One region of the Pseudomonas sp. NUPR-002 genome, then DNA from elsewhere that is predicted to be linked to it. Evidence: predicted binding sites of a transcription regulator. Region 1 holds the regulator's gene; the other holds the start of a gene.
What was found. The regulator FliA, encoded in region 1, starts transcription of late flagellar genes. The targets are predictions, from matches to a motif close to CTAAAGTTTNNNNNNNNNNNGCCGNTAA.
Positions count from the first base shown of each region.

Region 2: the regulator FliA is predicted to act here: its motif matches at 8,157-8,184, upstream of motA (flagellar motor stator protein MotA).

Region 1 covers NZ_CM150476.1:4,510,340-4,524,773, forward strand. Annotated here, with positions in the region: gene ACVWSC_RS20600 (CheW domain-containing protein) at 1-492, opposite strand, end outside; gene ACVWSC_RS20605 (ParA family protein) at 492-1,280, opposite strand; gene motD (flagellar motor protein MotD) at 1,326-2,213, opposite strand; gene ACVWSC_RS20615 (flagellar motor protein) at 2,217-2,957, opposite strand; gene ACVWSC_RS20620 (protein-glutamate methylesterase/protein-glutamine glutaminase) at 2,957-4,066, opposite strand; gene ACVWSC_RS20625 (chemotaxis protein CheA) at 4,112-6,328, opposite strand; gene ACVWSC_RS20630 (protein phosphatase CheZ) at 6,341-7,129, opposite strand; gene ACVWSC_RS20635 (chemotaxis response regulator CheY) at 7,149-7,523, opposite strand; gene fliA (RNA polymerase sigma factor FliA) at 7,628-8,368, opposite strand; gene fleN (flagellar synthesis regulator FleN) at 8,365-9,198, opposite strand; gene flhF (flagellar biosynthesis protein FlhF) at 9,318-10,628, opposite strand; gene flhA (flagellar biosynthesis protein FlhA) at 10,640-12,769, opposite strand; gene flhB (flagellar biosynthesis protein FlhB) at 12,950-14,083, opposite strand; gene fliR (flagellar biosynthetic protein FliR) at 14,086-14,434, opposite strand, start outside.
Region 2 covers NZ_CM150476.1:5,717,716-5,733,218, reverse strand. Annotated here, with positions in the region: gene parC (DNA topoisomerase IV subunit A) at 1-950, shown strand, start outside; gene ACVWSC_RS26420 (PqiC family protein) at 1,127-1,831, shown strand; gene ACVWSC_RS26415 (histidine kinase) at 1,968-3,458, opposite strand; gene serB (phosphoserine phosphatase SerB) at 3,594-4,808, shown strand; gene asd (archaetidylserine decarboxylase) at 4,856-5,719, opposite strand; gene ACVWSC_RS26400 (rhodanese-like domain-containing protein) at 5,729-6,538, opposite strand; gene ACVWSC_RS26395 (HDOD domain-containing protein) at 6,585-8,120, opposite strand; gene motA (flagellar motor stator protein MotA) at 8,250-9,101, shown strand; gene motB (flagellar motor protein MotB) at 9,105-10,121, shown strand; gene ACVWSC_RS26380 (molecular chaperone Tir) at 10,188-10,670, opposite strand; gene rsgA (small ribosomal subunit biogenesis GTPase RsgA) at 10,931-11,962, opposite strand; gene orn (oligoribonuclease) at 12,054-12,596, shown strand; gene ACVWSC_RS26365 (trimeric intracellular cation channel family protein) at 12,697-13,308, shown strand; gene queG (tRNA epoxyqueuosine(34) reductase QueG) at 13,312-14,427, opposite strand; gene ACVWSC_RS26355 (NAD(P)H-hydrate dehydratase) at 14,491-15,351, shown strand; gene tsaE (tRNA (adenosine(37)-N6)-threonylcarbamoyltransferase complex ATPase subunit type 1 TsaE) at 15,339-15,503, shown strand, end outside.

The sequences.
Region 1 (14,434 bases):
TGAATAGATCGAACCCAGGCATACCAGTGGCACCGCGAGGGTCAGACCGGCGACGTCGAACAGCAAACATTCAAACGGCTCGGCCGCCCAGGCCGGGCGCCCGTCAACGGTTTGCGGCGGCTGATTGGCGGCTGGCGGCAGGTGTACCTGTACCAGAGGCTCAATCGGTTCTGGCGACTCGGCCAGCACCTCAATGGTGGCAGGTTCAGGTTCAGGTTCGGGCTCAGGCAGGCGCACCGGCAGGATCGCGGGCAACACCACAGGCGCAGGCTCGGCGAACGGCAATGGCGCTAGCGCCACCACGACCGGCCGTTGCGTCTGGGCGACCTGGGCATCACGGGCCTGCTCCTCGAGCACGGCAGCCTGAAAGTCATCGATCTCGACCGTCGGCTCAGCCAGCTCGACGTCTTCTGTGGCCTCGTGCAGCAAGCCATCGAGGTACGACTGCAGCGCCAGTTGCGGGCCGGAGGCAAGCGTGTGCGGACGGTTCATCAGGCCACCTGCTGGGCAAGGTTGTGCGACAGCAGGTGCTTGAGCAGCGCCCGGTAGGCGACTACACCGCGGCTCTTGCCATCGAACTGCGACGGCGTCAGGCCCGCCCGGCTGGCATCGCGCAAGCGCGTATCAACCGGGATATAGCCTTGCCAGATGTTCTCTGGGTAAGCATCGCGCAGCACCCGCAAGGTGCCCATGGAGGCCTGGGTGCGGCGGTCGAACAGGGTCGGCACGATGTGGTAAGGCAGCGCCTGCTTGCGCGAGCGGTTGACCATCGCCAGGGTACTGACCATGCGCTCCAGGCCCTTGACCGCCAGGTATTCGGTTTGCACCGGAATCACCAACTGCTGGCTGGCCGCCAGGGCGTTGACCATCAGCACACCGAGCAAGGGCGGGCTGTCGATGATGGCGTAGTCGAAATCCTGCCACAGCTGCGCCAGAGACTTGGCGATCACCAGGCCCAGCCCGCTTTGCCCGGGTGACTGGCGTTCAAGCACCGCCAACGCCGTGCTCGAAGGCAACAGCGAGATGTTTTCATCACTGGTGGGCAGCAGCAGCTGACCGGGCAGGCCTTCCGGCACCGCGCCTTTGTGCAGAAACAGGTCGTAGCTGCTGTGTTCCAGGGTGTCCGGATTGTGCCCGAAGTAGCTGGTCATCGAGCCGTGCGGGTCAAGGTCAACCACAACCACGCGCTTGCCCGCTTCGGCCAGCAAACCGGCCAGGGCGATGGATGTGGTGGTCTTACCGACGCCACCTTTTTGATTGGCTACTGCCCAGACTCTCATTACGTTGCTTCCTCCCGGTATGACAACCTGCCCCACCGGGAACGGTTATAGGGTCGGTGACGGAGGATTGACGCGATTGCCCCCCACCGTCGGTGATACCGCTGGCGGTGCAGTTTGTGTGCCAGCCCGCTGCATTGCCGCATCCGGCGTGGCATTGGCACTGCCGGTACCGGTCAGGCTGCGGCGCACTTCCAGGTTACGGGAAATCACCAGCACCACCCGCCGGTTGCGTGCGCGGCCCTCTGCGCTGGCGTTGCTGGCAATCGGCTGGAACTCGCCGTAGCCAACCGAGGCCATGCGCGCCGGGTTGACCCCTTGCATGGCCAGCAGGCGGACGATGCTGGCGGCACGCGCCGAAGACAGCTCCCAGTTGGTCGGGTACTGCGCCGTGCGGATCGGCAAGTCATCGGTAAAGCCTTCGACGTGTACCGGGTTGGCGAAGGGCTTGAGAATGTTGGCGACCTTTTCGATGATGTTGAACGCCACATCGCTGGGCATCGCATCACCACTGCCAAACAGCAGCGCGGAGTTGAGCTCGATTTCAACCCACAGCTCGTTGCCACGCACCGTCATCTGGTCAGATTTGATCAGGTCGCCAAAGGCATCGCGCACATCATCGGTGATGGTTTTCAGCGGGTCACTGCTGGTTTGCGCCAGCCCCGCATCGACCTGATCGCTGTCTTTGATCAGCGGCTCGGCCGGTTTGACGGTCAGTGGCCGTTCTTCACCGATGGGGATCGGCCGCATGCTTTTCTCAGGGTCGTTGAACACCCCGATCAGGGCCTGGGAGAGGATCTTGTACTTGCCCTCATTGATCGAGGAAATCGAGTACATGACCACGAAAAAGGCGAACAGCAAGGTGATGAAGTCGGCGTAGGACACCAGCCAGCGTTCGTGGTTTTCGTGTTCCTCGGGTTGTCGACGGCGGGCCATGTATTACTCCATGAAGCCCTGAAGCTTCAGCTCGATCGAGCGTGGGTTCTCACCTTCGGCAATCGACAGCAGCCCTTCCAGGAGCATTTCCCGGTAACGCGACTGACGCATGGCCAGCGCCTTGAGCTTGTTGGCAATCGGCAGCAGGATCAGGTTGGCACTGGCCACACCGTAGATGGTGGCCACGAATGCCACGGCGATACCGTTGCCCAGCTGCGAAGGATCGGCGAGGTTGCCCATGACATGAATCAGGCCCATGACCGCACCGATGATGCCGATGGTCGGGGCATAGCCGCCCATGCACTCGAACACCTTGGCCGCCTGGATGTCACGGCCTTCCTGGGTGTAGAAATCCACTTCCAGAATGCTGCGAATGGCTTCCGGCTCGGCACCATCAACCAGCAGTTGCAGGCCTTTGCGGGCGTAAGGGTCCGGCTCGGCATCAGCGACACCTTCCAGGCCCAGCAAGCCTTCCTTGCGCGCCGTCAGGCTCCAGTTGACCACCCGATCGATACCGCCAGCGAGGTCGATGCGCGGCGGAAAGATGATCCAGCGGACAATCTGCAAGGCACGCTTGAAGGCGCTCATCGGCGACTGCAGCAACGCCGCCGCCAGGGTACCGCCCAGTACGATCAAGGCCGCCGGGCCGTTGATCAGTGCCGACAGGTGACCACCCTCAAGGTAGTTGCCGCCGACAATCGCGACAAACGCCAGGATGATGCCGATTAAGCTCAAAACATCCATCAGACGCACGCCTCAACCAGGTGCTTGCCGATTTCATCGAGGCTGTACACCGCATCGGCAAGGTTGGCTTTGACGATCGCCATCGGCATGCCATAGATCACGCAACTGGCTTCATCCTGAGCCCACACCGTGCTGCCGCCCTGCTTGAGCAGGCGTGCGCCTTCACGGCCGTCGGCGCCCATGCCGGTCAGCACCACCGAGAGCACCTTGTCGCCATAGGACTTGGCCGCCGAGCCGAAGGTGATATCCACACACGGCTTGTAATTCAAACGCTCGTCGCCCGGCAGAATCTTCACCGCACCGCGACCATCAATCATCATCTGCTTGCCACCCGGGGCCAGCAGCGCCAGACCAGGACGCAGCATGTCACCGTCTTCGGCCTCTTTGACGCGGATCTTGCACAGCTTGTCCAAACGCTCGGCAAAGGCCTTGGTGAACGCCGCCGGCATATGCTGAATCAGCACGATAGGTGCCGGAAAACTGGCAGGCAGTTGCGTCAGCACCCGCTGCAGCGCCACCGGGCCGCCGGTCGAGGTGCCAATGGCCACCAGTTTGTAAGGCTTGCGCTTGGGCGCTGGCGAACTGGCCACAGCTGCCGCGCGAACCGGCGCTGCCGCACGAGGTGCAGCGCTGCTGCCCAGGCTACTGACGCTTGGCTGAGCCGCCGCTGCCGGTTGCGGCGCAGGGGCGGCATAGCTGCCCAGACGGCGGTTACTGCGCGAAATGGTATGCACCTTTTCGCACAGCATTTGTTTGACCTTCTCCGGATTGCGCGAGATGTCTTCGAAGTTTTTCGGCAGGTAATCGACCGCACCGGCATCCAGGGCGTCGAGGGTCACCCGCGCGCCTTCATGGGTCAGCGAGGAGAACATCAACACCGGGGTCGGGCAGCGCTGCATGATGTGACGTACAGCGGTGATGCCATCCATCATGGGCATTTCGTAGTCCATGGTGATGACATCGGGCTTGAGCGACAGTGCCTGGTCGATCGCTTCCTTGCCGTTGGTCGCGGTACCGACGACCTGAATAGTCGGGTCCGCTGAAAGAATTTCCGAGACACGGCGGCGGAAGAAACCGGAATCATCCACCACCAGGACCTTGACTGCCATAAACACTCCATTAGGGGGCGCGGCGTGCAAGCCGCGCCACCAGAATCAAATACGCCGGGCGGCGTAACGCTTGAGCATGCTCGGCACGTCGAGGATCAGCGCAATGCGCCCGTCACCGGTAATGGTGGCACCCGACATGCCTGGCGTGCCCTGGAGCATCTTGCCCAGCGGTTTGATGACCACTTCTTCCTGGCCCACCAGTTGATCGACGACAAAGCCGATCCGCTGGGTGCCCACCGAAAGGATCACCACGTGCCCTTCGCGTTGCTCTTCATGAGCGGCGGAACTGACCAGCCAGCGCTTGAGGTAGAACAGCGGCAAGGCTTTGTCGCGCACGATCACCACCTCCTGGCCGTCGACCACGTTGGTGCGCGACAGGTCCAGGTGGAAGATTTCGTTGACGTTGACCAGCGGGAAGGCGAATGCCTGGTTGCCCAGCATCACCATCAGGGTCGGCATGATCGCCAGGGTCAGCGGCACCTTGATGACGATCTTCGAGCCCAGGCCCTTGGTCGAATAGATATTGATCGAGCCGTTGAGCTGGGAGATTTTGGTTTTCACCACGTCCATGCCCACGCCGCGGCCGGACACGTCGGAAATCTCGGTTTTGGTCGAGAAACCCGGGGCGAAAATCAGGTTGTAGCATTCGGTTTCGCTGAGACGGTCGGCGGCGTCTTTGTCCATCACCCCGCGCTTGACCGCGATGGCGCGCAGGACGTTAGCGTCCATGCCCTTGCCATCATCGGAGATCGACAAGAGGATGTGGTCGCCTTCCTGCTCGGCCGACAGCACCACTTTGCCGCCACGCGGCTTGCCTGCGGCTTCACGCTCTTCCGGGGTTTCGACACCGTGGTCGACGGCGTTGCGCACCAAGTGCACCAGCGGGTCGGCCAGGGCCTCGACGAGGTTCTTGTCGAGGTCGGTTTCTTCACCGACCAGCTCCAGGTTGATCTCTTTTTTCAGCTGCCGGGCCAGGTCGCGAACCAGGCGCGGGAAGCGCCCGAAGACCTTCTTGATCGGCTGCATACGGGTTTTCATCACCGCGGTCTGCAGGTCGGCGGTCACTACATCCAGGTTCGATACCGCCTTGGACATGGCCTCATCGCCGCTGTTCAGGCCCAGGCGCACCAGACGGTTACGCACCAGCACCAGTTCGCCGACCATGTTCATGATCTCGTCCAGGCGCGCAGTGTCGACGCGTACGGTGGTTTCCGTTTCGCTGACCGCGTGTTTGTCGGCCGCCGCAGGGGCTTGCCGCGCAGGCGCCGCAGCCTTGGCCGGTGCAGCAGCTGGTTTGGCAGCAGGTGCAGGCGCTGGTGCTGCCGCAGGCTTGGCAGCGACAACAGCGGCAGCCGGAGCTACGGCAACAGCCGCCGGGGCAACGCTGTCGGGGGTGAACTTGCCTTTACCGTGCAGTTCATCGAGCAAGGCTTCGAATTCATGCTCGGAAATATGATCGCCCGACGTCGCCTCAGGCGCGGGAGCGGCAGCCGCGGCGGGCGCAGTTGCACCTGGCAGGGCATCGACGGCAAAGTTGCCCTTGCCATGCAGTTGATCCAGCAGCGCTTCAAACTCGGCATCGGTGATTTCGTCGGTAGCGCCTTGCGGCGCCTCCTGCGCGGGTGCCGCTGCGCTGATGCTGTCGGGCGCGAACTGGCCCTTGCCATGCAACTGATCGAGCAGCGACTCGAACTCGGCGTCGGTGATTTCGTCACTGGCCGCTTCAGGCGCCTGCACCTGAGCTTCGGCTTCGGCCTTGACCGCATTGAGCGAGTCCAGCAGTTGCTCGAATTCGGTGTCGGTAATGTCGGTGCTAGCTTGAGCTTCAACGACCGGTTCAGGTTCGGGCGCTGGTGCTTGTTCGGCAGCAGCAGCAGGCTCGGCCAGACGCGACAGCGCCGCCAGCAACTCAGGCGTAGCCGGGGTGATGTCGCTACGCTCACGCACCTGACCGAACATGCTGTTGACCGTGTCCAGGGCCTCCAGCACCACGTCCATCAGTTCCGCATCAACGCGACGCTCACCCTTGCGCAGGATGTCGAAGACGTTTTCGGCGATGTGGCAGCACTCCACCAGCTCGTTGAGCTGGAGGAAGCCGGCGCCCCCTTTTACAGTGTGAAAACCGCGAAAGATTGCATTGAGCAGATCGGCATCATCCGGACGGCTTTCCAGCTCGACCAGTTGCTCGGACAGTTGCTCAAGAATCTCGCCGGCTTCTACCAGAAAATCCTGAAGGATCTCTTCATCGGCGCCGAAGCTCATTAAACGTGCTCCCTAAAAACCCAGGCTGGACAGCAGATCGTCGACATCGTCCTGACCGGACACAACGTCTTCACGCTTATCGGCATGAATCTGCGGACCTTCACCCCGAGTCGGATGTTTTTCTTGATCTTTCTCAGCGCGCAGCTGCTGGTGGTCATGTTCGATACCGGCAAAGCGGTCGACTTGACTGGCCATCAGCACAAGCTTGAGCAGATTGCTTTCTACTTCGGTGACCAGCGCGGTAACACGCTTGATCACCTGCCCGGTCAGGTCCTGATAGTCCTGTGCCAGGAGAATGTCATTGAGGTGACCGGCGACCTTGCGGCTACCCTCCTCGCTACGTTCCAGGAAACGGTCGATGCGGTGCATCAGCTCGCGGAACTCCGGGGCCGCCACTTCGCGGCGCAAGAATCGCTGCCAGTCGGTGCGCAGGTCACGGGCTTCATCGCTGAGCTCATGCAGCACCGGGGTGCTTTCCTCAACCAGATCCATCGTGCGGTTGGCCGCCCCTTCGGTCAGCTTGACCACATAGGACAGGCGCTCGGTGGCATCGGTGATCTGCGAGACTTCCTCGGCCTGCGGCATTTGCGGGTCGATCTGGAAGCTGACGATCGCGCTGTGCAGCTCTCGCGTGAGCTTGCCGACTTCCTGGTACAGGCCACGGTCACGGGTCTGGTTCAGCTGATGGATCAGTTGCACCGCGTCGCCGAATTTGCCGCGCTCAAGACTGTCGACCAGTTCGTGAGCGTGCTTCTTCAGTGTCGACTCGAAGCCGTCCAGTGATGAATGTGTTTGCTCCATAGCGCCCCCGTGGCGTGTCTTAGCTGTTGACGCGCTCGAAGATCTTCTCGATCTTTTCTTTCAGCACTTGCGCGGTGAACGGCTTGACCACGTAGCCATTCACACCGGCCTGGGCGGCTTCGATGATTTGCTCGCGCTTGGCTTCGGCAGTCACCATCAGCACTGGCAGGTGCTTGAGGCGCTCGTCGGCACGCACTTTGCGCAGCAGGTCGATACCCGACATGCCTGGCATGTTCCAGTCGGTGACGAGGAAATCGAAATGGCCGCTTTCGAGCATCGGCAGTGCAGTGTTGCCGTCATCCGCTTCCTGGGTATTGGTGAAGCCCAGGTCACGCAACAGGTTCTTGATGATCCGCCGCATCGTCGAAAAATCGTCGACGATGAGGATTTTCATGTCTTTGTTCAATTAGACCTCCAAGCAGTCTTTAACGCGTTCAGCGCTGAACGCGCATTCAATCAATTCGGGCACTACATTTCGCGACTGCATTGAACCTGCGTTCAACGCGCCCGCCATTCCCCCAGGCGACTGCGCAAACGCGCCGCGCACTGACTGTGCAACTGGCTGACGCGCGATTCGCTGACCCCCAGGACCTCACCGATTTCCTTGAGGTTCAGCTCTTCGTCGTAGTACAGCGCCAGCACCAGACGCTCACGTTCAGGCAAGTTGGCGATGGCATCGGCCAGCGCCGCCTGAAAGCGTTCGTCTTCCAGATCGCGCGAAGGCTCGAGCTGGACACTGGCGCCGTCCTCGTGCAGTCCTTCATGTTCGCCGTCCTGCAACAGGTCGTCGAAACTGAACAGGCGACTGCCCAAGGTGTCATTCAAAATCCCGTAGTAATCATCGAGACTCAATTGAAGTTCGGCAGCAACTTCGTGATCTTTAGCGTCACGGCCGGTTTTTGCTTCAATTGCACGAATCGCGTCGCTGACCATGCGGGTATTGCGGTGAACCGAACGCGGTGCCCAGTCCCCTTTACGTACTTCGTCCAACATTGCCCCGCGGATGCGGATACCGGCGTAGGTCTCGAAACTGGCACCCTTGCTCGCGTCGTATTTGTTGCTGACTTCGAGCAAGCCGATCATGCCGGCCTGGATCAGATCTTCCACCTGCACACTGGCCGGCAAGCGTGCCAGCAAGTGATAGGCGATACGCTTGACCAACGGTGCGTAACGCTCGATCAACTCATACTGGCCATCGCGCGAAGCCTTGCTGTACATCCGATAGCCGCTGGCGTTCATAGCACCGGTCCCGCGCTTGTCGGTTGCACCAGGCGCTCGACAAAAAACTCCAGATGACCACGCGGGTTGGCTGGCAGCGGCCAGGTATCGACCTTCTGAGCAATGGCCTTGAATGCCAACGCGCACTTGGAACGCGGAAAGGCTTCATAGACCGCTCGCTGCTTCTGCACCGCCTTGCGTACGCATTCGTCGTAAGGCACCGCGCCGACGTATTGTAGGGCGACGTCAAGGAAGCGATCCGTGACCTTGGTCAACTTGGCGAACAGGTTGCGCCCTTCCTGAGGGCTCTGCGCCATGTTCGCCAGCACGCGGAAACGATTCATACCGTAATCGCGGTTGAGCAGCTTGATCAGCGCATAGGCGTCGGTGATCGAGGTGGGCTCATCGCACACCACCAACAGCACCTCTTGCGCCGCACGGACAAAACTGACTACCGAGTCACCAATACCCGCAGCGGTATCGATCACCAGCACATCGAGGTTGTCGCCGATCTCGCTGAACGCCTGGATCAGGCCGGCATGTTGGGCAGGCGCCAGGTGCACCATGCTCTGCGTGCCCGAGGCCGCCGGCACGATGCGTACACCGCCGGGCCCCTGCAGCAGCACGTCGCGCAGCTCGCAACGGCCTTCGATGACGTCGGCCAGGGTGCGCTTGGGCGTCAGTCCCAGGAGAACGTCGACGTTGGCCAGGCCCAGGTCGGCATCGAGCAGCATGACCCGACGGCCAAGCTCTGCCAGCGCCAATGACAAATTCACCGACACATTGGTCTTGCCGACGCCACCTTTACCGCCGGTTACGGCGATCACCTGTACGGGATGCATGCTACCCATGTTTGCTTATTACCTTGTCTTGCTTAGACCGAGGCCACATGACCGGCTGCGCTTTCAACACCTGAAAAATGCCTGGCAGTCCATCAATGCAGATACTTTGCAACGTCTTCACAATCACCTCAGCCAACTCGCTTGCCGGGGCTGTGGTAGAGATCAGCGAACATATCGGCCATCGCCTCTTCGCTGGGCTCGTCTTGCATCTGCACACTCACTGCGCGGCTAACCAACTGGTGGCGGCGCGGCAGGTGCAGGTCGTCAGGAATGCGCGGACCATCGGTTAGATAGGCCACAGGCAGTTCGTGACTGATCGCCAAGCTCAGGACTTCCCCGAGGCTGGCCGTTTCATCAAGCTTGGTCAGGATGCACCCGGCCAGCCCACAGCGTTTGTAGCTGTGATAAGCGGCCGTCAGCACCTGCTTCTGGCTGGTGGTCGCCAGCACCAGATAATTTTTAGACGCAATACCGCGTCCGGCAAGGGTTTCCAGCTGCATCCGCAAAGCCGGATCGCTGGCTTGCAGACCGGCGGTATCGATCAGCACCACGCGCTTGCGCAGCAGTGGGTCCAGTGCCTGCGCCAGCGATTGCCCCGGGTCGACATGGGTCACCGAGACATTGAGGATGCGCCCCAGGGTTTTCAATTGTTCCTGGGCACCGATACGGAAACTGTCCATGCTCACCAGTGCCAGGTTCTGCGCGCCGTATTTGAGTACGTAGCGCGCTGCCAGCTTGGCCAGCGTAGTGGTCTTGCCCATGCCCGCCGGGCCGACCATGGCAATCACGCCACCTTCTTCGATCGGCTCGATCTCTGGCACATCGATACGCCGCGCCAGGTGCGCGAGCAGCATGCGCCAGGCATGACGCGGCTCTTCGATGCCCGCGGTAAGGTCCAGCAGCTCGCGCGCGATCGGCGCAGACAGACCAATGCGTTGCAAACGCCGCCAGAGGTTGGCTTGCTGTGGCTGGTTGCCCTGCAACTGGCTCCAGGCCAACGAGCCCAGCTGAACTTCGAGTAACTCGCGCAGGCCAGTCAGTTCGCTGCGCATGGCATCGAACAGACGCGGGTCAACCGGCGCAGCGGCTGCAGCCACCGGGGCCGCAGGCGCTTCAACCTGTGGCTCGACCAGTGGCTCGGAAGCGGTCAGCGGCAAACCGGCAAACAGTTGACGGTTGCCTTCCTCGCTCTCGGAGCGGCTGCTGAGCTCGGCCTGTGCCGTGACTATCCGCGACTGGGTCTTGCGCAGCTCATCTTCGAGCTCGACGTTCGGAACCCGTGGCGCCAGGGCGGACAGCTTGTAGTCCAGCGCAGCCGTCAGCTCGACACCGCCAGCAATCCGTCGGTTACCGATGATGGCGGCATCAGCCCCCAGCTCATCTCGAACCAGCTTCATGGCCTGACGCATATCGGCGGCGAAAAAACGCTTAACTTGCATAACCCACTACCTCAGCCGTTGGGGCCTACTGTGGCAACGATGGTAACTTGCTTGTTGTCAGGTATTTCCTGATACGCCAAAACATGCAAATTCGGTACAGCCAGGCGGCCGAAGCGCGACAGCATTGCCCGCACTGGTCCTGCGACCAGCAGGATCGCCGGTTGCCCCTGCATCTCTTGACGCTGGGCAGCCTCGATCAACGAACGCTGAAGCTTTTCAGCCATGCTCGGTTCAAGAAGAACACCGTCTTCCTGACCTTGCCCGGCCCTTTGCAGACTATTGAGCAAAATCTGTTCCAACCTTGGCTCAAGGGTGATCACAGGCAGCTCGGACTCAACGCCAACAATGCTTTGCACGATTGCGCGACACAATCCGACGCGCACCACTGCGACCAGCGCGGCGGTATCTTGACTCTTGGCCGGATTGTTGGCGATAGCCTCGGCAATGCTGCGAATGTCACGCACCGGCACTTGCTCGGCGAGCAACGCCTGCAGGACCTTGAGCAGGCCTGACAATGTAATGACGCCCGGCACCAACTCTTCGGCAAGTTTCGGCGAGGCCTTGGCCAGCACCTGTAGCAACTGCTGCACTTCTTCATGGCCGATCAGCTCATGGCAGTGCTTGTGCAGAATCTGGTTCAAGTGGGTGGCAACCACGGTACTGGCGTCCACCACGGTGTAGCCCAGCGACTGCGCCTGGCTGCGCTGATTGACGTCGATCCACACTGCCTCCAGGCCAAAGGCCGGATCACGTGCGGCGATGCCGTTGAGGGTACCGAAGACCTGCCCCGGGTTGATCGCCAACTCGCGGTCCGGATAAATCTCGGCCTCGGCCAAAATTACCCCCATCAGGGTCAGGCGATAGGCACTGGGCGCCAGGTCGAGGTTGTCGCGGATGTGCACCGTCGGCATGAGAAAGCCCAGGTCCTGGGAGAGCTTCTTGCGCACCCCCTTGATTCGCGCCAGCAACTGCCCACCCTGGTTGCGGTCAACCAGCGGAATCAGCCGGTAACCGACTTCCAGGCCGATCATGTCGATCGGCGTCACGTCGTCCCAGCCCAGTTCCTTGGTATCGATGGCCCGCTGCGGCGAGGGGAGCAGGTCCTGCTGACGCTGCACCTCTTCCTGCGCCTTGATCTTGGCCTGTTGCTGCTTGCGCCACAGCAGATAAGCGCCGCCACCGGCCAACGCACCCAGGCTCAGGAAGGCGATATGCGGCATGCCTGGCACCAGGCCCATGACGATCATCACGCCCGCCGACACTGCCAGCGCTTTAGGTGACTCGAACATCTGCCGATTGATTTGCTGGCCCATCTCTTCGGAGCCAGAAGCACGGGTCACCATGATCGCTGCGGCGGTGGACAGCAGCAGTGATGGCAGTTGCGCCACCAAACCGTCACCAATCGCCAGCAAGGCATACACTTTGCCGGCGTCGGCAAAGTTCATGTTGTGCTGGAACATACCGACCAGAATGCCGCCGATCAGGTTGATGAACAGAATCAACAGGCCAGCGATGGCATCACCGCGGACGAACTTGCTGGCACCGTCCATCGAACCGTAGAACTCGGCCTCAGACGCCACCTCGGTACGACGCGCCTTGGCCTGGGCCTGATCGATCAAGCCGGCGTTGAGGTCGGCGTCGATGGCCATCTGTTTACCGGGCATCGCATCGAGGGTGAAACGCGCGCTCACCTCGGAAATACGCCCGGCACCCTTGGTCACCACCACAAAGTTGATGATCATCAAAATGGCGAATACCACGATACCGACCACGTAGTTACCGCCGATCACCACCTCGCCGAAGGCCTGAATCACCTTACCGGCGGCAGCGTGACCGTCGTGACCGTGGAGCATCACCACCCGCGTGGAGGCCACGTTCAGGGCCAGGCGCAATAGCGTCGCTACCAGCAAAATGGTCGGGAACGCAGCGAAATCGAGGGGGCGCAGGGCGTAAACACAGACCAACAACACCACAATCGACAAGGCAATGTTGAAGGTAAAAAACACATCGAGCAGGAACGGCGGGATCGGCAACATCATCATTGCCAGCAGCACCAGCAACAACAGCGGCACACCCAGATTCCCCCGACCTAAACCGGCCAGGTTGTTACGGGCACTGTTGATTAACTGAGAGCGATCCACCGGTATTCCTCGTCTAGCTCAAGCAAAACTTTGACGCGTTTGACGCGCGCAGCGCTGCCTTTGCAAGAAGCTTTCCAACTTTGCGAAATACAGTGTTTTTGCCCGGTGGGAGCGGGCTTGCCCCGCGATGGCGGTGTGTCAGTCGGTACGCCTCGCGGGGCAAGCCCGCTCCTACAGGCGTTAGTCGTGCTGCAGGTCGGGAGGGATCGGCAGGTCTTTGAGCGGCTCCGGCGGCTTGCCTTTGCCCGCGCGGTATTGGCGGATCTGGTAGACGTAGGCCAATACCTGGGCCACCGCCAGGTACAGGCCTGCGGGGATTTCTTGCTCAAGCTCGGTGGAGTAGTAGATCGACCGCGCCAACGCCGGCGATTCCAGCACCTGGATCTTGTGCTCGTTGGCAATTTCGCGGATTTTCAGGGCGATGAAGTCGGCACCTTTGGCCAGCAACAACGGCGCACCGCCCTTCTCCGGGTCGTACTTGAGCGCTACGGCGTAGTGCGTCGGGTTGGTGATGATGACGTCGGCATCGGGAATCGCCGCCATCATCCTGCGCTGCGAAGCGTCGCGCTGCAGCTGCCTGATGCGCTGCTTGACCTCCGGTTTACCCTCGCTGTCTTTGTATTCATCGCGAATTTCCTGCTTGGTCATCAGCATTTTCTGATGCGTTTGCCACAGCTGGATCGGCACGTCGATCGCCGCGATCAACAGCAGCCCGGCGGCCATCCACAAGGCACTCCAACCCACCACCTGGACACCATGGATGATCGCTTGATCCAACGGCTCGTTGGCAATCGCCAGCAGGTCGTCGCGGTCTGCCGAGAGCACCACCAGGGCGACGATCAGAATCATGAAAAACTTGGCCAGCGCTTTGAGCAACTCGGACAGGGCATTGACCGAGAACATCCGCTTGATCCCGGCCATAGGGTTCATGCGGCTGAATTTGGGCTCCAGCAAGCTGCCGGAAAACAGGAAACCACCCAGGGCGACCGGGCCGATGATCGAGGCCACCAGCAACACCAGCAACACCGGCTGGATGCTCAACATCGCCGACTTGCCAGCGGCCATGAGGAAGATGCCCATGAAGCGCTCATCGGTAATGACTTCACGCGATAACACGAAGTTGCTGCGCATCAGTTCCATCATCGACTGGGCGATACCCCCACCAAACGCCAGCAGCGCACCGGCACCGGCCAAGGTTACCGCCACCGTGTTGAGTTCCTTGGAACGGGCGATCTCGCCCTTTTCCCGGGCGTCTTTTTTGCGTTTCTCGGTGGGGTCTTCTGTTTTGTCCTGACCGCTTTCGCTCTCTGCCATGCTCAGCGCGCCCTTGCCAGTTCACGCAACCATTGCAAGGCCTCGGAGGCCAGCGCCTGGTAATGCGGAACGAGGTCAGCCAGTGTCACCCAGAAAATCCCGAGCCCCAGCACCAGGGTCAGCGGAAAGCCGATGGAGAAGATGTTCAACTGCGGCGCCGCACGGGTCATCACGCCAAAGGCGATGTTGACCACCAGCAGCGCGGTGATCGCTGGCAACACCAGCAACAGCGCCGCACCGAGCACCCAGCTCAGGCGCCCGGCCAGATCCCAGAAGTGATTGACCAGCAAACCGCCACCCACCGGCAAGGTGGTAAAGCTTTCGGTCAGCACCTCGAACACCACCAGATGG
Region 2 (15,503 bases), 1.2 Mb from region 1:
AGATGAAGATCCGCAACGAGCAGGATGAGCTGGCCAAGGAACAAGCCAAACTGATCGCCTTGCTGGGTAGCGAAACCAAGCTGCGCAAGCTGGTGCGTGCCGAGCTGATCAAAGATGCCGAGACCTACGGTGATAACCGCCGTTCGCCGATCATCGAGCGCGCGGAAGCCAAGGCGCTTTCGGAAAACGAATTGATGCCGACCGAGCCGGTAACCGTGGTGCTCTCGGAAAAAGGCTGGGTGCGTTGCGCCAAGGGTCATGACATCGACGCCACCGGGCTTTCGTACAAGGCCGGTGATGGCTTCAAGACCGCTGCGGCCGGGCGCTCCAATCAGTTTGCCGTGTTTATCGACTCTAGCGGGCGCAGTTATTCGGTTGCCGCTCACACCTTGCCTTCGGCCCGTGGCCAGGGTGAACCGCTGACCGGGCGCCTGACCCCGCCACCGGGCGCGACGTTCGAGTGTGTGCTGCTGCCTGAAGATGATGCCCTGTACGTGATCGCCTCCGATGCGGGCTACGGCTTTGTGGTCAAGGGCGAAGACCTGCAGGCCAAGAACAAGGCCGGCAAAGCCTTGCTCAGCCTGCCCAACGGCGCCAAGGTCATGGCTCCGCGCGCGGTCGCTGACCGTGAGCAGAACTGGTTGGCCGCCGTGACCACCGAAGGTCGCTTGTTGATCTTCAAGGTCAGCGACTTGCCGCAACTGGGCAAAGGCAAGGGCAACAAGATCATCGGCATCCCTGGTGACCGAGTTGCCAGCCGTGAGGAATACGTCACGGACCTGGCGGTGATTGCCGATGGCGCGACGCTTGTGTTGCAGGCCGGTAAGCGTACGCTATCACTGAAGGCCGACGACCTGGAGCATTACAAGGGTGAGCGTGGCCGCCGCGGCAACAAACTCCCGCGTGGCTTCCAGCGTGTTGATGCGTTGTTGGTCGAAAACCTCGGATAACCCGAGTTAGAAGCCCCGAATAGGTATTTTCCTGCCTGTTCGGGGTTTAAACACTGGAGTCGCACCGTTATTTCGCGGATGATAGGCCCCTTGCGATACCGGCGTAGCTGTGTATCCGACTGAATCTACATGAGTATCATTGCGGTGTGCCTTGTGGCGGCCGCCTGGATGGGATGATGAAATTTCTGCGTCTTCCGTTGGTTTTGCTGTGCGGCGTGCTGGGTCTGGCCGGTTGCAGCATGCATCAGCCGGTTTCCCTGTACCAGCTTGACAGCGGTGAGCCTGGCCAACCCAAGCAAAGCGCGGGCATGGCCGTTGTGCTCGGCCCGGTCTCGGTGGCTGACTACTTGCAGCGCGAAACCCTGTTGCAGCGCCAGCCTGATGGCAGCCTGACTGCAGCGACCGATGGTCGTTGGGCGGGCAGCCTTTCGGCAGATATCGATCAATTGCTGGTCCGTCAGTTGGCCTGGCGCCTGGACAGCCAGCGCGTAGTGCTGGCACCGGGCAATACCGGTTTCACGCCGGATGTGCAGGTACTGTTGTCGATCACCCGCCTGGACTCTGGTGCCAACCAGCCGGCGATTCTCGACGCGCAATGGCGTTTGCTCGATCGTCGTGGCCAGGTGCGGGACAACCGTATCGTTCACCTTGAGCAGCAGCACGAAGGCAGCGCCGCAGCCCAGGTTCAGGCCCAGGGTCAATTGCTGCAAAAGCTTGCTGAACAGCTGAGTGTTGCCCTCAAGCCCCTCGCCAACCAGCCACCGTTGGTTGAAGAAACACCGAGAAAGGCGGCGCCGGTGCAAGTACGTAAAGAACCGGAGAAGCCGAAGATTCCATTGGCAACACCGATTCGTACCGATCTGGAAGTGTTCCGCTTCTAAACAAAAAGCCCGCAACGATGCGGGCTTTTTTGTGGCCGGTGTAGGAGCGGGCTTGCCCCGCGATACGATGTGACTGGCAGATCGCTATCGCGGGGCAAGCCCGCTCCCACAGCAAGCCCGCTCCTGCAGCGGTTGATCAGGTCTTGACCCGGCGCTCGTGCATGCGCGCCAGCTGGCGCTCCAGCATCGACGGGTAAGGTTCCATCAGGCGTTCAACGCAGCTCGCGCCTTCAGGGCTGGCAATCGGGCGAATACGGGCGCGTTGGCGGATCAGAGCGTCGTCACTGATCTTGCGCTCAACCAGCAACAGGTTGCGGCTGTGCTGCGACAGGGCCAGGGCGTCCTGGGCCTTCTCGGTCAGCAGCAGATCGATCTGACTCAGACCCTGCAAGTCTTCACCCAGCGCCAGGCCTAGTTGAAGTTGCAAGGTGATACCGCTGTCGGCCACTTCGATTTGCAGGGCATGCCCCAGCGCCCGCAACAGTTCGCCACAGCAGATGGCATTGGTGAGGTAATCCTCGCCGCTGTCCTGGCTGTGGAACAACAGCAGGGTGCTGCCGTCGTTGAGGGTGTGCACTTCGCTTTCGTACAGTGATGCCGCTTGGTCGAGGCAGTCACGGTAGCGTTCCAGCAGCTCGGTCAGGCGTGCACGAGGCAGGCGGCGCAGTTGCTCCTGGGAGCCCAGTTGCACGGCCAGTACAGCGCTGGCCTGGGGTTCGCGCTTGACCGGCAGGGCCACAGGGCGTGGCGCACTGTCGTCTTCGACATCGATCAGGTCGGCAAACGCGTCATCACTTTCATCGTCGGCGGTGACAGGTTTGCTGATTTTGGCCACCGCAGGCGCTTCGTCGAAGCTCGGATCACGCAGGTTGCGCACTTCGAATTCGGGCTCGTCTTCGTCCAGTTCTTCGGGCTCTGGCTCGACTTCCCGGGGCGGTGGGGCAAAGCGGGTATGCAGCTGACGCGCCAGGTCACCGATTTCATCCTGACGATCAGTTGCCGGGGTGTACTCGTTGATGTCACGCAGCCAGACGCGCAATTGCAGCAGCGGCGTCGAGATGAAGCGCCCGAGGCGCAAGCTCATGGCCAAGGCCAACGCCAGCAGGATGCCGGCGAGGATGCCCATGCTCTGCAAGCTGATGGTCAGTGGCTGCTGGAACTCGGTCATGTCCAGGCTGATGCGCAGCTTGCCGGCGGTCACGTCCTGGAAGGTGATGTTGGTCTGGTACAGGCCTTCAGCCTCACCCAGCAGGCCGTTCTTCGGGCGCTGGCCGGCCTCGGCAAGAATCCGGTTATCGACGCTGTAGATGGCAGCATGGGCCACCAGCGGGTTCTTCACCAGGTTGCCCAGCAGCACGTTGAGGCTGAGGATGTCGTTGGACACCAGCAGCTCGGTTGCCGAGGTTGCGGTTTGCGTGGTCAGGCTCTGGCCCAGGGCGTCGGCCTGATCATGCATGGCCTGCTTGAACTGCAAACCCATCACGCAGGCGTAAATCACCAGTGCCAGTGCAACCAGCAGCACGTTATGGCAGGCGATGCGCAGCGCTAGCGGCACACGACGGTGGCGCAGGGCACGGAAAATCAGCAGGAAGAAGTTGTCGGTCTTAACGGGCGTGGGCCGGTTCACAGAGCGCGGCTCTTTATGTCGGAGAAGTTGCTGCGCAGTATAGCGAGCGCTCAAGGACCGGCAAAGTATCGGCTGCGCCCGATGGTCACCGAAAGTCGGTAGAATGTGGTTTTTTTCCACGAGTCGGAGCCCGTTTTGCGCGAAATCGTTCTGATTAACATCACTGGTGAAGACCGTCCGGGTCTTACTGCGGCCATCACTGGCGTTCTGGCCCAGGGTGGTGTGAACATCCTCGACATCGGTCAGGCGGTGATTCATGACACGCTGTCCTTTGGCATCCTGGTGGAAATCCCGGATACCGAAAAGGCTTCATCGGTACTGAAGAATATTCTGTTTGCGGGCTACGAACTCGACCAACAGGTCCGTTTCACGCCGGTGTCCGAAGCAGACTACCAAAGCTGGGTCGAGGGCCAGGGCAAGGCGCGTCACATCGTTACCTTGCTCACGCGCAAAGTGACTGCCGAGCAACTGCAACGGGTCAGCTCCATCACGGCCCAGTACGGGCTGAACATCGATCACATCGATCGTCTTTCCGGCCGTGTGGCGCTGGATACCCCGGTTGAGCAGGGCAAAGGCTGCATCGAGTTCTCGGTCCGTGGTGAACCGGCTGATCCGCAGGCGCTGCGTGCTGAGTTCCTCAGTGTGGCGCAAGAGCTGAACGTTGATATCGCCTTCCAGCAAGACTCGCTGTTCCGTCGCAACCGTCGTCTGGCGGTGTTCGACATGGACTCGACGCTGATCGAAGCGGAAGTGATCGACGAACTGGCCAAAGCAGCCGGGGTTGGTGAGCAAGTTTCGGAAATTACCGAGCGGGCCATGCGTGGCGAGCTGGATTTTCGTGCCAGCTTCAAGGAGCGTCTGGCGTTGCTCAAGGGTCTGGACGTCAATGTGCTCGACGAAATTGGTGCTTCGCTGCGCCTGACCGAAGGTGCCGAAACGCTGTTCGCCGAGCTCAAGCGCTTGGGCTACAAAACCGCGATTTTGTCGGGCGGCTTCACCTACTTCGCCAAGCAGTTGCAAGCCAAACTGGGCATCGACTACGTGTTTGCCAACGAGCTGGAAGTGGTTGATGGCAAGGTTACCGGTGTCGCGGTAGAGCCAATCGTTGATGCGCAGCGCAAGGCCGATCTGCTGGCTGAGCTGGCGCGCAAGGAAGGTTTGCAGATGGAGCAGACCATTGCCGTGGGTGACGGCGCCAACGACTTGCCGATGCTGGCAATCGCCGGTCTGGGTGTAGCGTTCCGTGCCAAGCCGTTGGTCAAACAATCGGCCAAACAGGCGATTTCGACCTTGGGCCTGGACGGCGTGCTGTACCTGCTGGGCTTCCGCGATCGCGACGGCCGCAGCTAAAGGGGCTTATGGTGGGAGCAAGCCAGTTGCTCCCACCTACAGCAGCATCAAGCCTGGGCTGGCAACGCCAGGCGTTGGCCCATGCTCACCACCGAGCCGGCACCGAGCTCTTCAGCCCATTTGACCTGCTCCGGTCCAAACAGTACGACAGCCGTCGAACCCAGCTTGAAGCGGCCCAGTTCCGCACCTTTTTCCAGGTGGATCGGCGCGCGGCTGGCTTCGTCGTAGCGGAAGGTCTTCAGTTCACGCTTAGGTGGCGTCACCAGGCCGGCCCAGACGGTTTCGATCGAGGCCACGATCATTGCACCAACCAGCACCACGGCCATTGGCCCGCGCTCGGTATCGAACAGGCACACCACACGCTCGTTGCGGGCGAACAGCTCCGGTACGTTTTCGGCGGTGGTCTTGTTGACCGAGAACAGCCGACCCGGCACGTAGATCATTTCACGCAAGGTACCGGCCAGCGGCATGTGCACGCGGTGGTAGTCCTTGGGTGACAGGTAGATGGTGGCAAACTCGCCGCCCATGAACGGTGCCGCATTGGCCGGATCGCCGCCCAGCAGCTCAAGGGCGCTGAAGCTATGACCTTTGGCCTGGAAGATGCGACCGTGTTCGATCGCACCCAGTTGGCTGACCGCACCGTCGGCCGGGCAGACGATGGCGCCCGGGGTCTCGTCGAGCGGGCGTGCGCCCGGCTTCAACGCGCGGGTGAAGAAGGCGTTGAAGTGCTCGTAGGCGGTCAGGTCTTCAACCAGGGCCTGGGACATATCAACTTGGAAGCGCTTAGCGAACCAGCTGGTGAAGGCATTCTTGAACCAGCGCACGCGGCATTCGGCAACGCAGCCGGCCAGACGTGACAGCAAGTGGTGAGGCAGCAGGTACTGACTGATGATGAACAAACGGGATTTCATTAGGTTTCCTTAAACTTCTACAGGGGTATCGGGGTGGTTGCCCCATTCGCCCCAGGATCCGGCATAGGCTTTGACCCGAGGGTAGCCCAGATGCTTGGCCACCAGGTAGGTAAAGCCGGAGCGGTGGTGAGTCTGGCAGTGGGTGACCACTTCCTTGTCTTTGCTGATGCCCAGATTCTCGAGAATCTGTGGCATGTCTTTACGAATGCGCAGGGCGTCGTTCATGTCCATGCCGGCAGTCCACTCGAAGTTGACCGCGCCGGGGATGTGCCCGCCTTTGGCCGCCAGCACTTTGTCGCCGCGGTATTCCGCCGGGCTGCGGGCGTCCCAGATCGCCAGGTCGGCAGCGCCGAGGCGGCTTTGCAGGTATTCACGGGTGGCCGTGGGTTCTTCGTGCAGGGTCAGCTGGACCGTAGCGTTGGCAGGCGCCGGTACGTCGGTGCTCAGGGTGCTGGCCGGCCACGCTTGTGCGCCACCGTTGAGGTAGTGGTAGCGCGTGTGGCCGATGACATCCAGCAGCCAGATAAAGCGCCCGGCCCAGCCGCCACCTTCGTCGTCGTACACCACATACACCGCGTTGGCGTTGTGGCCGAGTTCGGCGAACAGTTTTTCCAGATCGGCCTTGGCCGGAAGCAGGCCCGGTGCCGGTGGTTGGCCCAATTGCGTGCGCTTGGGGTCAACGAAGCGTGCCCCTGGAACATGACCGCTGCCATAGCGATTGGCACTGGTCAGGTCTACCAGGATCAACTCGGGTACATCCAGCCGGGCTTGCAGGTCAGCCGGCTCGATTACCAGGGGCAAGCCAGAAAAGTCAGTCATCCAGAGTCTCCAGAGTAGAGCAGGGGTGGCGATTGTAGCGCATGGGTCAGGCGCTGCGGTTGCTGAAGGCGGTCAAGGCTCGTTCGATACATTGCGCGGTTTTGCCGAAGGCCTGCACGCTGATGTCGGTCAGCGGCTTGGCGTCTTGATCGGCAATGACCAGCATCACCACCCGACCATTGCTCGACAGTGAGCGCAGCAAGACGTGCTCGCTGCGAAACAGCGCGCGAAGCTGCGGCGGCAGCAGGGCGGAAAATTGCGCATGGTTTTCGGGTGTCAGGCGTAACTGCGCGGCACTGCTCATCAAGCGCTGGAGCAGTTTGCTGTGCTCGATGGCTAACACCAGGCTCGACGCCTCTGTCGGTACGCCAGCCAGTTGTTGCACCCGCAACTGCGTCAGTGATTTATCGGTCATCAGCAGTACGACCCGCTGCATGCCGCAGGCTACCAGGGCATCACGCGCCAGGGTGGCCAGGTGGATGGCGTTGCTGAAGGGGCTGGGCTCAGTCAGCAGTTCGGCACAGAGCTTGCGCCAGGTGCCCAACGCCTGGGCCGAGGGCGGTGGCGGTGCGATCTGCCCAGGGTGACGGCGGCGTTGTTGCCAGGGCCAGAGCAACGCTTCGGCCGGGTGAAACAGATCCTTGCATGCATGCTGGCGAGCGCTGCTTGCCGCTTGCTGGTGCGTTAATTGTTGAACATCGTCTACGCCAACCTGCAGATACAGACTGATCAATAGTTGCCAGCGCCGAACGTGAGGGCTGGTCCAGCCCACTTGCGCCGCCAGCGCCAGGCCGTTGGCCAGCAGTACGGTGTTGGCCGGTTGATTGAACCAGCGGCGCAGGTGCGGGTGTTCGTCCAGGTGTTGTTGCTGGCGCAGGCTGTTTTGTTCGCGAGCGATGTGCAGCGCCTGGGCCAGAAAGCGTTGTTCATCCTGCAGCAGGTGGTAGCCGCGAGTGACCCAATCCGGCAGGCGCCAGTGTTCGGCCAGTGCCTTGCACAAGCTCAGCACCCGTACGCCAAACAACTCCAGTTCTACCTGTTGTGCCGACTCACCTTTGTGTACCACCCGCAGTTCCCACGCCTCAATGTGCTTGGGGTAAGTCAGGGCCAAAGGCCACAGTGGTGACAGAAACAACAGGCTGCCCCAGTGGATTTCCTGCCAGAGTCGCGCCAGACGGCTGGCGAACAGGCCATTGGCTTGCTGGCTGGCGTGCTGACTGACCAGTTGCAACTGGCGCAGGGCTGGTGAAATGTCGGCTTCTGGGAGCGCAGGCAAACGTTCCAGCAGCGCTGCTGTGCGCGCCAGGCCCAGACGGTTCAGGGCTATTTCAAGGCTTTCGGCCGGCTCGCCAATACTGGAGTTGGTGTGATGGTTGGCCTCGCGCATCACGCTGAGCACCAGGCTTGGGCTGCTCTGCATTATCTCCGCGATATCACGCAGTGAGCGGCGGCTGTCGGCAATGGCGGCGTTGACGCGCTCGTAACTGGCCTGGGGAACAGGCAGTCGTACGCTATCGAGAAGTTTGACCCAGGCATCGAGTGTTTTTGGTGTTTGATCTGGCACGATGGTTTCAATTGGCATGCTGAGGGGGCCGAACTGGCTTTTCGCCTTGACTGACTATAGTCTGGCGCAGATCTGCCGATAAGTAGAAGAAGAGTTTTATTAACTTCCGCCCACGACCCTGACCACGACAGTAAGTGCTTTCAATCTATGGCTAAAATTATCGGCATCATCGTCGTATTCGCGAGTGTGCTCGGCGGATATGTTCTGTCCCACGGCAAAATTGCTGCACTGATCCAGCCTTTTGAGGTGCTGATTATCGGTGGTGCGGCCTTTGGTGCGTTTTTGCAGGCGAACCCTGGTTACATGACCATGCATGTAATCAAAAAGTCGCTGAAAATGTTTGGTACGCGCTTTACCCACACCTTCTATATCGAGGTGCTCGGGTTGGTTTACGAGATCCTCAACAAAAGCCGGCGTGAAGGCATGATGGCGATCGAAGCCGATATCGAAGACGCCGCTGCCAGTCCGATTTTTGCCAAATACCCTGCAGTGCTGGGCGATGAGCGCATGACCGCGTTCATTTGCGATTACCTGCGCATCATGTCCACCGGCAACATGGCTCCGCATGAGCTTGAAGGCCTGTTCGACATGGAGCTGCTGAGCATGAAGGAAGAGCTTGAGCACCCCTCCCATGCGGTGACAGGCATCGCTGACGGTATGCCAGGTTTCGGTATTGTCGCGGCGGTACTGGGTATCGTGGTGACCATGGCCTCGCTGGGTGACGGCGACCAGAAGTCCATCGGCCTGCACGTGGGTGCGGCGCTGGTAGGTACCTTCTTCGGTATTCTGGCGGCCTATGGCTTCTTCGGCCCGCTGGCTACCTGCCTGCGTCAGGACGCCAAGGAAGAGCTCAACGTTTACGAAGCCATCAAGGCTTCGCTGGTGGCCTCGGCTTCCGGCATGCCACCGTCGCTGGCCGTGGAATTCGGGCGCAAGGTGCTGTACCCAGGCCACCGTCCGAGCTTCGCCGAGCTGGAACAAGCGGTTCGCGGTCGCTAAGTCATGGAGAACAATCAGCCCATTATCGTCAAGCGCGTCAAGCGCTTTGGCGACGGCCACCACGGTGGTGCCTGGAAAATCGCCTTCGCCGACTTCGCCACGGCGATGATGGCGTTCTTCCTGGTGCTCTGGCTGATGTCCACGGCCACGCCGGAACAGAAGATCGCTATCGCCGGCTACTTCAAAGACCCGATCGGTTTTTCTGAAAGCGGCACGCCCTACATTATTGACCTGGGCGGCTCGCCGCAGCTCGCTCCGGAAAAAACCATCAACCCGGAAGTGAAGTCTGAACCGACACCCGATACCAGCATTCAGCTGGATCAGGACAAGGTTGAGAGCATGGCTGAGCAAGTTGAGCGCGAGCGCCTTGAGTTGCTTTTGCAAGAGTTGCAGAACAAGGTCGAAGAGAACCCGCAACTGCAGAAGTTCAAGGATCAGATCCTCTTCGAAATCACCCAGGATGGCTTGCGCATCCAGATCATGGATGCGGAAAACCGGCCAATGTTCGATCTGGGCAGCGCCCGCTTGCAGCCTTACTTCGAAGATATCTTGCTGGCCATGGCCGATACCATCAAGGCGGTGCCGAACAAGATCAGCATCAGCGGCCATACCGATGCCAAGCCATACGCCGGTACTGGTGATTTCGGTAACTGGGAGTTGTCGGCCAACCGTGCCAACGCGGCACGCCGCGCCCTGGTAGCGGGAGGTTATCCGGACGATCAGGTGGCGCGGGTGGTGGGTTATGCCTCGTCATCACTGTTTGACCGGGCCAACCCGTTCAATCCGGTCAACCGCCGTATCGACATTATTGTCCTGACCAAAAAGGCCCAGCGCACCATTGAAGGTGAGCAGCCTCAGCCTGCGGCGCCGGAAGGTGCAGCGCCAGGTGCCAATGCACCCGCGCCTGCTGCTCCGGCTCCAGCGGCACCCGAGGCCGAACCGATGCAGCCCCGTGAGTTGCGTCAGAAGCTGAATATCTTCGAGGATGGCGTATTGAAGATGGACGAGAGCAAGGAGTAATCCTGCGCTCAGAACACAACGCCCGTGTGCAGCGATGCCCACGGGCGTTGTGTTATCTGGGGTGGCTCAAAATCCACGGCGGATCTTGGCCTTCAGGTCGGCATGGAAGAAACCGGCGTTCAGGCGGTTCAAGGCGTCGGCGTCGCTCTCGTCTCGGGCAATGGCGCGGTTGAAGGTCTGCTCGTCGTGGTAAGCAAGAACGAACAGGTCCAGGTGCGCCCTCACACTCATGACCGGCCACTTGTCGAGGTAGTCCGGCAAGGGGCTCTCTGCGCAGTGATACAGCGAGATGCGGCGATTGCTGAGGGTGGCAGCACCGAGCTGAAAAGGCACCCACCAGGTTTCGGCGTTGTCCTGAGAAAGCACGGTGATCAGGTGGGTACAGCTGCGAATGTTGCTGCACAGCACGCCGCTGATATCGTCGGCCGTCTGCCCGGCGTCGCCGTCGAACAGGTCCAGGTGGGTGGCAATGCCTTCAAGTTTCAGACGTTCGCTGATCACGTAGGCATCAAGGCGTTGTGGGTGGCGATAGCTGATAACGACAGGCATCAGGCAAGCCCTCCGGGTGTGCAGGCAGGGCAGTGGATGAGCAAGGATCGAATTGTCATTGTTGAGTCCTTTCATACGCAGGGTATGGCGATGATTCGCTTCGTGGTGGCGAACCTGAAAGGTGACAATCAATGAAAGCCGCTATGACAGCAAGGGACCACGATATTTAAGGAAGGGTCCTGCTTTGCTGGGTAACTTTTCCCACAAGCTTGTCCTACAGAGCCGCAGGGTGAGGCTCGCGGTAAGCCTCACCCAGGCGATCAGTAGCTGTCTTGCGGCAAGCTGGCAAGGATCGAGCGGTAGCTGTTCATGCGCTGCTGCTGGATGCGCCCGTCTTCCAAGGCCTTGAGCAGAGCGCAGCCAGGTTCGCGGTCGTGCTTGCAGTCGCGGAAGCGGCAGGTGCCGAGCAAGTCGCTGAATTCGATAAAGCCTGCTTCGACGTCGGCGCGACTGACGTGGACAAGACCGAACTCACGAATACCTGGAGAGTCGATCAGCTCACCGCCGCCGGGGAAGTGGTACAGGCGTGCAGTGGTGGTGGTGTGCGTGCCCTGGCCGGACCACTCCGAGAGGTCGCCAACGCGGGTCTGCACATCGGGCAGCAGGCTGTTGACCAGCGACGATTTGCCGACCCCCGATTGCCCGACGAAGACGCTGATATGGCCGTCCAGCTGCGCTTGCAGCTGCTGCATGCCATCACCGTGGTGGGCTGAAACCTCCAGCACGGGATAGCCCAGTTGCCGGTACACCGCCAGCAACGCATTGAGCGCCGGGGCGTTCTGTTCGTTGATCAGGTCGGCTTTGTTGAGCAGCAACAGGGGGCGAATACCAGCATGCTCAGCGGCCACCAGATAGCGGTCGATCAGATTGGCGTGAGGTTCTGGCGCCGGAGCGAAGACGATCACGATCAGGTCGACGTTGGCGGCAACCGGCTTGAGCTGGCCACGGCTGTCGGGGCGGCACAGTTCGGTGTTACGCGGCATCTGCGCAACGATAACGCCGATGCCCTGGTTGCCGGCACGCCAGACCACACGGTCACCGGTGACCAGTGCTGGCAGGTTGGCGCGCAAGTGGCAGCGGAATACTTGGCCGGCGTCATCACCGTCCTGTGCCTCGACTTCGACCTGCACGCCAAAGTGGGCAATGACCAAGCCCAGTTGCTCGGGGCCCAGGTCGCCGCCTTCGAGCTCCTTCAGGGTCTGTTGTTCGCGTTTGGCGGCGCGGGCAGCGCGTTCACCCTGGATTTTTTCGATCCGCCAGTTCTGGCGGCGATTGAGCTGGCGTTTGGCCATGAAGGTTCCGTGTGAGACATGCATTATTAAACGGCGAGGAGTTTAGCACGCTCCACTAGGCTAAACTGCGCACCTACCGAGGAGCAGAATCATGCAGAACCCACAGAACCTGATCTGGATCGACCTGGAAATGACCGGTCTGGATCCGGACCACGATGTCATCATCGAAATGGCCACTATTGTTACCGACAGCGACCTCAACACCCTGGCCGAAGGCCCGGTGATAGCCATTCACCATAGCGATGAAGTGCTGGCGCGCATGGACGAGTGGAACACCCGTACCCACGGTGCTTCCGGCCTGACGCAGCGGGTCAAGGACAGCAAGGTCAGCATGGCCGAGGCCGAGGCCCAGACCATCGCCTTCCTCGAACAGTGGGTGCCTAAGGGTAAGTCGCCGATCTGCGGCAACAGCATCTGCCAGGATCGACGCTTCCTCTACCGTCACATGCGTGGCCTGGAAAACTACTTCCACTACCGCAACCTGGATGTCTCGACCCTCAAAGAGCTGGCAGCGCGCTGGGCACCTGAAGTGCGTGACAGCTTCAAGAAGGGTGGTACTCACCTGGCGCTGGATGACATCCGCGAATCGATCAATGAACTTCGCCACTACCGTGAGCACTTCATCAAGTTCTGATCGTGTCGCCGCACGCTTGTACAGACAATCCGTGCGGCGCCCCCTTTTGGTGCTTGAGGCAACTGGTTAGACTGCGCGCCCCCTTGCACGGATCCGCACCATGTTGTTGATGCTCTACCTCATTGCTATCACCGCTGAAGCCATGACTGGCGCGCTGTCTGCCGGGCGTCGCGGCATGGATTGGTTTGGCGTGGTGTTGATCGCCTGCATTACCGCATTGGGCGGCGGCTCGGTGCGCGACGTGTTGCTTGGGCATTACCCGCTGACTTGGGTGAAACACCCTGAATACCTGGTGCTGACCAGCTTCGCCGCGCTGATGACCATTTTCATCGCACCCTTGATGCGTCACTTGCGTTCGTTGTTCCTGGTGCTCGATGCGCTGGGCCTGGTGGCGTTTACCTTGATCGGTTGCATGACTGCGCTGGAAATGGGCCAGGGTATGTTGGTGGCCTCGATCAGTGGGGTAATCACTGGGGTATTTGGCGGGATTCTTCGCGATATATTCTGTAACGATATTCCGCTGATCTTCCGGCGCGAGCTATACGCCAGCGTATCCTTTGCTGCAGCCTGGTTTTACCTGGGCTGCGTGCACTTCAATGTGCCCAGTGAACAGGCGATTTTACTGACCTTGTTTGGTGGTTTCCTGCTGCGCCTGTTGGCCATTCGCTTCCATTGGGAAATGCCGAAGTTTCATTACAACGACGAGCATTGAGCATCATCGCGGGGCAAGCCCGCTCCCACCGGTAGGGTGTGTGGGGGCGGGCTTGCCCCGCGATGAATGCTGCGCCAATGCCCACTGCACATGCTCTCGCACCAACTCCGACGGATAGTCCAGGCGTGCTTTGAGTGCCTCCAGCACTTGAATGGTCGACGGCGCATTCCCCAGCCCTACCGCCAGGTTGCGCAACCAGCGCTCATAACCGGCACGGCGCAGCGGTGAGCCTTCGGTGCTGTCGAGAAACGTCTGTTCGTCCCACATGAACAGTTCCGCCAGGTCGGCACTGTCGAGGTTGTGCCGGGGCTTGAAGTCGTTCTCGGCGGTGGGCCGGGCAAAGCGGTTCCACGGGCAGACGATCTGACAGTCATCGCAGCCGAATACCCGGTTGCCGATCAGGGCGCGCAACTCTTCGGGAATGGCGCTTTTCAATTCGATGGTCAGGTAGGAAATGCAGCGTCTGGCGTCCAGCACATAGGGCCCGACAAAGGCTTGGGTGGGGCAGATGTCCAGGCAGGCGCTGCAACGGCCACAGTGTTCGCTGGTCTGGGGCGGGTCGACCGGCAGCGGCAAGTCGACGAACAGCTCGGCGAGGAAGAAGTAGCTGCCAGCCTTGCGGTTGAGCAGTAGGGTGTTTTTGCCGATCCAGCCAAGGCCGGCCTGTTCGGCGATGGCCTTTTCCAGCACCGGGGCGCTGTCGACGAAGGCGCGAAAGCCGAACGGGCCAATTTCTTTCTGAATGCGCTCGGCCAGGTGCTGGACGCGCTTGCGCACCAGCTTGTGGTAATCGCGTCCCAGGGCATAACGGGAGATGTAGGCTTTTTCCGGCTGGGCCAGTTGCTGGGCCATGCGCGTGTCGCCTGGCAAGTAGTCCATGCGCAACGACACCACGCGCAGCGTGCCCGGTACCAGTTGGTCGGGGTGTGAGCGCTTGCTGCCGTGGGCCCCCATGTAGTCCATTTCACCGTGGTAGCCGGCTTGCAGCCAGCGTTCCAGGTGTTGTTCGTGCTCGGCCAGATCCACCCCGGCAATGCCGACATGGGCAAAGCCGAGCTCTTTGCCCCAATCCTTGATCGATTGGGCCAGTACAGGAAGATCGGGGATAGAAGCGGACATGGGAAATAAGGCAACGCAGACTCAGGTGCGTATAATTCTGCCAGACATCGGAGCCTTTGACCCATGCCTCAGACCAAACACTCGGCAAACCAGCCACAAACCCTTAGCAGTCGCGCATTGACTGCACTTGCGCCACGCCCGTGGGCAGCGCAGAAAGGTGACTTTGGCCATGTGCTGGTGGTCGGCGGTGATCGTGGCACTGGCGGGGCGGTCATGCTCAGTGCCGAAGCGGCGTTACGCTGTGGCGCCGGGCTGGTTTCGCTGGCCACCCGCAGCGAGCACGTGCCTGCGGCGCTGGCTCGATTGCCCGAGGTGATGTGCCTGGGCGTGCATTCGGCCAATCAGTTGATGACGCCACTTGAGCGGGCATCGGTGCTGGTGGTAGGGCCTGGTCTTGGCCAGGCCGCCTGGGGCCGCAGCTTATTGTCGGCAGTGGTCAACGCTGCGGCTCCACAGGTGTGGGACGCTGATGCCTTGAACCTGCTGGCACGGGAGCCGCTGCCGATCGCTTCGGGCTCGATCATGACCCCGCATCCAGGCGAAGCTGCACGCTTGCTGGGCATGTCTACCGAAGCAGTGCAGGCCGATCGTGCCGGGGCGGCGCGCAAACTGGCACGCAAATACGCGGTCATATGTGTGCTCAAAGGCGCGGGCACCCTGGTGGCCGACCCGAGCGGGCAACTGCGTTTGTGTGATCGCGGTCACCCCGCCATGGCGGGAGCAGGGCTGGGTGATGTGCTCAGCGGCGTGCTTGGGGCGCTTCTGGCGCAAGGCCTGTCGGCGTGGGACGCCGCATGCCTGGGGGTCTGGTTGCATGCCTGTGCCGGAGAGCGTCTAGGCGCGCAGGGTCGGGGCTTGGCGGCCAGTGATCTGGTTCCGGCCATTCGTCATTTATTGGAGGAGCATTCAGCGTGTCAGGTGTAACCCTGTTTTTGGCCGATGAAGAGGCCATGGTCCGCTTCGGGACCCGTATCGCCGAAGTGACAAAAGGTCACGGCGTGATTTTTCTGGAAGGCGACCTGGGGGCGGGCAAAACCACCCTGTCGCGGGGCATTATCCGTGGTCTGGGGCACAAG